Regions from separate parts of the Paenibacillus sp. ov031 genome, predicted to be linked through region 1. Evidence: riboswitches for the same ligand, from Rfam matches in the RefSeq annotation. Region 1 holds a riboswitch; the other holds the start of a gene.
What was found. A riboswitch is a leader RNA that binds a small molecule or an ion and turns the genes downstream of it on or off. The one in region 1 is predicted to bind FMN.
Positions count from the first base shown of each region.

Region 2: it holds a riboswitch for FMN, as region 1 does, so the genes downstream of both, BUA17_RS05685 (DMT family transporter) here and ribD (bifunctional diaminohydroxyphosphoribosylaminopyrimidine deaminase/5-amino-6-(5-phosphoribosylamino)uracil reductase RibD) in region 1, are expected to answer to the same signal.

Region 1 covers NZ_FRDO01000007.1:84,930-88,347, reverse strand. Annotated here, with positions in the region: gene lysA (diaminopimelate decarboxylase) at 1-718, shown strand, start outside; gene BUA17_RS24140 (peptidylprolyl isomerase) at 941-1,372, shown strand; FMN riboswitch at 1,519-1,682, shown strand; gene ribD (bifunctional diaminohydroxyphosphoribosylaminopyrimidine deaminase/5-amino-6-(5-phosphoribosylamino)uracil reductase RibD) at 2,042-3,145, shown strand; gene ribE (riboflavin synthase) at 3,186-3,418, shown strand, end outside.
Region 2 covers NZ_FRDO01000001.1:1,317,436-1,320,853, reverse strand. Annotated here, with positions in the region: gene BUA17_RS05700 (amidohydrolase family protein) at 1-336, opposite strand, end outside; gene BUA17_RS05695 (CGNR zinc finger domain-containing protein) at 550-1,110, opposite strand; gene BUA17_RS05690 (DinB family protein) at 1,247-1,744, shown strand; FMN riboswitch at 1,828-1,979, shown strand; gene BUA17_RS05685 (DMT family transporter) at 2,124-3,104, shown strand; gene BUA17_RS05680 (amidase) at 3,241-3,418, shown strand, end outside.

The DNA.
Region 1 (3,418 bases):
TTCACACATCGGATCCCAAATTTTCGAAGTTGAAGGCTTCCAAATGGCAGTTCAACGCGTTGCTGAGTTTGCAGCAGATGTGTATGAGCGTCTTAACGTGGCATTCAAAGTGGTTAATCTGGGCGGTGGCTTCGGTATCCGCTATATCGATGGAGATACACCGCTTGAAGTTTCACAATACGTGAAAGCCATCACGGATGCGGTGAAAAATCATTTTGCTCAAATCGGCTATGCCGTGCCTGAGATCTGGGTTGAACCAGGCCGCAGCATCGTAGGGGAAGCGGGAACTACGCTCTACACTGTTGGAACAAGCAAAGATATTCCAGGAGTTCGTAAATACGTAGCTGTTGATGGTGGAATGACAGACAATCCACGTCCAGCGCTGTATGAGTCCAAATATGAGGCTGTATTGGCAAACCGTGCAAATGAGGCTGCTCAGGAAACGGTATCTGTTGCTGGTAAATGCTGTGAGAGCGGCGATATGCTGATCTGGGATCTGGACCTGCCTAAAGTGCAAAGCGGCGATCTACTCGCAGTAGCTTGCACAGGCGCATACAACTACTCGATGGCAAGCAATTACAACCGGATTCGTCGTCCGGCAGTTGTGTTTGTCAAAGACGGTCAAGGGGATGTAGTGGTACGCCGTGAGACGTATCAGGACATCATCCAGAATGATCTCGTACCTGAGCGTATTGCAAAACAGCCAGTTACCCGTTAATTAAAGAACAAATAGTGGAGCACTATATGAAGAAGACAAAAAAGGACACTCCTTTTTTGTCTTCTTTTGCATCTTTAGGGCTGGATTTTGAAAAAAACTTGCTTATTATTTTGCGATCAATCCATTTTCAGTGTACACTAAGAAAAGTGCTATAAAGCTTGGCCCAGGGTCATGCGTTCTGGCACCATTAACGATGGTCAATACGAAAGGAGTCATTTACATATGGCGAAACAAGCGAAAATCAAAATGGCAAACGGCGGAGAAGTTATAATCGATTTGTTCGATCAAGAAGCTCCAAACACAGTAGCAAACTTTGAGAAACTGGCTAACTCCGGTTTCTACAACGGTCTTGTATTCCACCGTGTTATTCCGGGCTTTGTAGCTCAAGGTGGATGCCCTAACGGTTCCGGTGCAGGCGGCCCAGGTTACACAATTAACTGTGAAATCAACCCGAACAAACATGAGCGTGGAACTTTGGCTATGGCTCATGCAGGCCGTAACACAGGCGGAAGCCAGTTCTACATCTGCTACCAACCGCAACCACATTTGGATGGACAACATACTGTATTTGGTAAAGTAACCAAAGGTATGGAATTCGTGGACGCTTTTGAAGGTCGCGACAAAATGGAAACAGTTGAAGTAGTAGAAGCTTAATCAATAAACGTATGTAAACCGTTTCGCAATTAGCGAAGCGGTTTTTGTTTACACTTAAGCTTATTAAAAGTTAGTATGTGACAAAAAGGAACAAAAAACAATTGATTTTTTGACGTTAAAGTGCTAACATCCAATTAATAACGCAACGAATCCTTCAGGGCAGGGTGTAATTCCCTACCGGCGGTGATGCAGTATGTGAGGATATCTATCCAGCATTGATGCAAAGTCCGTGACCCGTCTGCCTGTGGCAGATGGCTGATCTGGTGTAATTCCAGAACCGACAGTATAGTCTGGATGGGAGAAGGAGAGGGTGCAGTCCTTAGGGGCCGCATTCCGCAGGAGTGTTGCTGTACAGTTTTTGACGAATTCATTTCCTGTGCAGGGAGAAATCCGGTTACTTCCGGAAATCTTCATACATATGCCACATCATAGAAGCTCTTTACCTGTAATTGAAGTTCATTAAGGTATGTGTCTGCTTTCACTTGCCTGAAATGAAGTTTTGGGCGATGTGTTGTTGGCAATGTATCAATAGTACTGCTGGTGACACATGTCTCTCATCATCCCCATCGAACGGTTTGTTCGACGGGGATTTTTTATTGGATATGGAACATGCCTCTCTGTTGGAAGGGAGGTCTATAACTTAAGATTTTAACCGTGGGGTGAACGGACTTGGAAATGATTAATGATGAATTTTATATGGCGCTAGCACTGGATATGGCAGAACGGGCACAAGGACAGACCGGAATCAATCCGGTAGTCGGTTGTGTCGTTGTAAAAGAAGGACGTATCGTGGGCCTCGGAAGTCATCTCAAACGGGGAACGGGTCATGCAGAGGTTCATGCGCTGAACATGGCGGGTAGTGATGCTGAAGGCAGTACAGTGTACGTTACGCTCGAACCCTGTAGCCATTATGGCAAGACTCCACCATGCAGCGAACGTCTCATTCATGAGAAAGTGAAACGTGTCGTTGTATGCTGCGAAGATCCGAATCCGCAAGTATCCGGCAGAGGAATCAGCATGCTGCGTCAACAAGGGATCGAAGTTGAAGTTGGAGTGCTGCGTGAGCGCGGAAGACGGATGAACGAGAAATTTATCAAATACATTACAACAGGTCTCCCCTTTGTAACTTTGAAGACGGCCTCTACACTGGATGGCAAAATTGCTACGCGTAGCGGTGACAGCAAATGGATCTCTAACGAGTCTGCTCGCGAGATTGTACACGCGCTTCGCCATCGCCATCAAGGAATTATGGTTGGTGTGGAAACGGTCATTGCAGACAATCCCGAACTGACGACTCGCTTGCAAGTGGAAGGGATCAGCCCAGTACGAATCGTGGTCGATTCCAAGCTACGTCTGCCTGTAGGCGCCAAAATGGTCAAGGATGGCCTTGCACCTACCTGGGTACTTACAACAGATGAGGCGAGCCCTGAAGCGGCTGAGCGGCTGGAAGCCTATGGGGTGGAGATTATACGTTGTGGTCCAGGACCACGTGTTGATCTACTGAGTGCACTCAGCAAGCTCGGTGAGCGTGAGATTGGTTCAATTCTGCTTGAAGGCGGTGGAACATTGAATGGGTCCATGCTGGAAGCGCGGTTGGTAGATCGACTGCTCATGTTCATTGCTCCGAAAATTGTCGGAGGATACGAAACACCAGGCAGTTTCCGCTTTGAGGGTGTAGAGCGCATGAGTCAGGCGATTCAATTACATCAGCTGGAAATTGAGCAAGTTGGAGATAATATCAGCATTGGCGGAATTCCGGTTTGGCCTGAATAAATGAATTAACGATAATGAAATAAATAAAGGAGGCGGTAGCATGTTTACCGGTTTGGTGGAAGAAGTCGGTCAGATCCGGCGGATAGGTCGGAAAGGCGAAGCGATGGTCCTGAATATCGGAGCTTCCGCCATCATGAACGACTTAAAGATTGGCGATAGTGTAGCTGTAAACGGGGTATGCTTAACTGCAACAACTCTGGAGGGTGGCGGATTTACTGCCGATGTGATGCCCGAGACATATCGACATACCAATCTTAGTCAATTGCAATCCGG
Region 2 (3,418 bases), on a different contig from region 1:
ACCGAGCAAATTAGCGATATAGCTGTCTTGTGGCCGGAGTTTACTTCCCATCGCTCCATAGTAGAGATTCTGCAGATAGACCGGCAGTGACCAGTTGGTTCCCGCTGTTTTTACAAGTGATTCCCATACATGCCGGTGCGTATCTACAAGTCCAGGGAGTATGATCATCTCCGATGCATCTATTACTTCCGCTTCAATACAACTCAGGTCGGGCCGGATAGCAGTTATAAGAGAATCCTCAATAAGAACGTCCGCCCGTTTATACTGACCTACCGACGAATCCATAGACAATACACAACCATTTTTCAGTAGATAACTTGTCCCCACAAGACACATCTCCAATCATTGTTTTTTGTTGGATATACGCTTGAATCCCGGATGTTAATCTCTGATGATGAAATGACTAGCTGAAATATTTTAAGTATATAACCATTATATAGAAGAGGATGGAAACATTCAATTTTGATTACAAAAAAACCTATTGAACATTTCCCGGTTGTCGAAAAGTAACGCAAATCACTCTGTGCATACGCCTTACTCTCATACACTTTACTCTTGCTGCTGATCCTTCTTCTGTTTTGCTCTAAATCTTCTAACCTTCATCAGATTACCACACATCTTGTCATCACAATACTTCTGGGTTCTACTGCGCGTATCGTCATAGAACATCCAACGACAATCCGTATTGTCACAGATACGAATCCTTCCCCCATCCCCTTCAACTACGGTTATGGCAAAATCGGCTGCTACCTCAGCCATGACCTGCTTCCATTGAGTTCCTACAGGAATAAGTGAAAGCTTAAGTCCCTCATCTCCAACGTTCAGTTTTCTTATGACTTGACCTTCCTTCATCATGGCGTTTAGCCATTCCAGGTCTTGGTTCGATAATGCATTTCCGTCAGATAAACGACTTGCAAGAGCCTGCAATTCATTTCTAAAGTTTCTCAAGGCTCCCTCCTCTTCCGGAGAAGCAGGTACAGGTGCAACCAGTTGCCATTGTTTGATAAATGCTTGCTGCCATTCGGTTTTACCAAGCTTGTCCTCTGAACGATCCCCACCACGCCAGTCATGGTAATCACTGTTCACAAAATCAGTCCATAGTCTATCCATACGTACCTCCGATAAAATGTAACTACCTAAATTCAAAAAGATAGTTACAAACATTCATGTTTGGGTTATATTAATTGTAACCACATTTAAGCACTTTAGCTAGTTACCATGAATTCATTTTAGGGAGGAAAAATCAATGACTACAACAGCAACAGAACTATTGCTCATTCAGAAAGATGATACCTGGGATCAATGTAACTGGATTGTGCCTTTATCCAAGGCACTCGAAGGACTGACTGCTGAACAGGCAGCCTGGGTTCCATCATCCGGTGGATTAAGCATCTGGCAGTTGGTTAACCATATGTATTACTATAATCATCGCTTGTTGAGTCGTATTCAGGGCACAACACCCTCTGGTGCACCTGCCGAAAACAATGAATCCACCTTCGGAGATCCGGGCGCCCCTTCTGATACTGCTGGCTGGAGTGTACTTGTGCAAAATACAACGCAATTAGCCGGACAGCTTCGTGATCAGCTCGCTTCATTAGAAGAATCCGATCTTGAAGCCCCGTACATGGATACAGATGAAAAATGGGCACATGAGCTTGCCCGCTGGGTACTCCACGATGCGTATCATGCAGGACAGATTGTATTATTACGCAGACAACAAGGAAGCTGGAATATCATATTCTAAAAAAACACTTGAACTGCTAGCGCTTACAGGAATAAGATGGACTTATTAATGTTACAGCTTGTTCAATACACAATATAATTGAATAGGATCTTCGGGGTAGGGTGCAATTCCCAACCGGCGGTGATGTTCTTCGGAACCAGCCCGCGACTCGCTGTTTGACCCGATGTAGGGATTCAGCGACTGACTTGGTGTGACTCCAAGGCCGACGGTAAAGTCCGGATGAGAGAAGATCAACACATTGACATGCCGTTACCGAAAGGCTTATTTTCGTACGACATGTCAATGATTGAGCCCCCGTTTATTTGGTGTATACCAAAACGGGGGCTTTTGTCGATTTTGCCAACTGAAGATTCCGTGTTCTGACGAAGGAGTCCTGAATATGGAAAAGACACAACCTGCATCAACAGTTTACCGCAAGGAACGAAGTAATACCGGATTCTGGCTCGTCGTGCTCGGCGCCGCCCTTTGGGGTGTAGATCCACTGTTCCGTATTATTTTGCTCAAAACGATGACCTCCACGCAGATTGTACTGGTGGAACATATTATTGTCAGCCTTGTGGCGATTCCCGTGTTATGGAAGTTCCGGGCCGATCTGAAAAACCTGCGTGCTCGCCACTGGATTGCCGTGATATTTATCTCCTGGGGAGGATCTGCTCTCGCCACGGTATTGTTCACCCTGGCACTTACGCATAACGATCCCAACACCGTTTTGTTATTGCAAAAGATGCAGCCGCTATTTGCGATTGTTCTGGCTAAGCTGCTGCTGAAAGAAACATTGCCTCGCCGCTTCGGTGGACTGTTTATCATTGCACTTGCAGGAACATACCTGCTCACGTTTGGATTTACCCTTCCCCTTGGCAACTGGGACAATTGGGTTCATGCAGGTAGCCTGTTATCACTGGGTGCAGCTGCATTGTGGGGCGGTTCAACAGTTATGGGGCGGCTGATGCTGGGGCAAACCCGTTATGAAACGGTCACCTCTCTGCGCTTTGTCGTAGCCTTGCCACTGCTGATCTTTATGACGTGGAACGAAGGTGCTGCCTGGACATTCCCTTCCGCTACAGGTGAACAGGCGGCTGTAGCACTTAATATTCTGGGTCAGGCATTACTGCCAGGGTTACTGAGTCTTCTGTTATATTACAAAGGGCTCTCCTCCACCAAGGCCTCAGTCGCAACGCTCGCAGAACTGAGCTTCCCGATGGCCGGTGTACTGGTAAACTGGATTGCATTCCGTACATTAATTACATGGGAGCAACTGGTGGGCTTCATCCTCATCTGGATTGCCCTATTCGCCATCTCCAAACAGCAAGAACGATCAGCGACTCCGGCTGACGGTGCACCAAAGCTCCGTACGGATTGAATTTTATATAAAAGCAAATCAATTAAGGCACTGGACATCCTTTGAGATGTTCAGTGCCTTTTGTCTTTTCGCTATTCCGGTGGTACGATGACTTATGGAATAGTAGATTAAGTCAATTTAGAGAGGAACGATCATCATGTCTTCGTCTTCATCATTTTCGTATACATCTTACGATGCTATAGGTTTGGCTGAATTGGTTCGCGCACGGGAGATATCGCCTGTCGAATTGCTGGAAGCGGCGTATGCACGCCTGGAAGAAGTGAACCCACAGCTCAATGCAGTCATTCGTACATATGAAACACGTGCACGTCAGG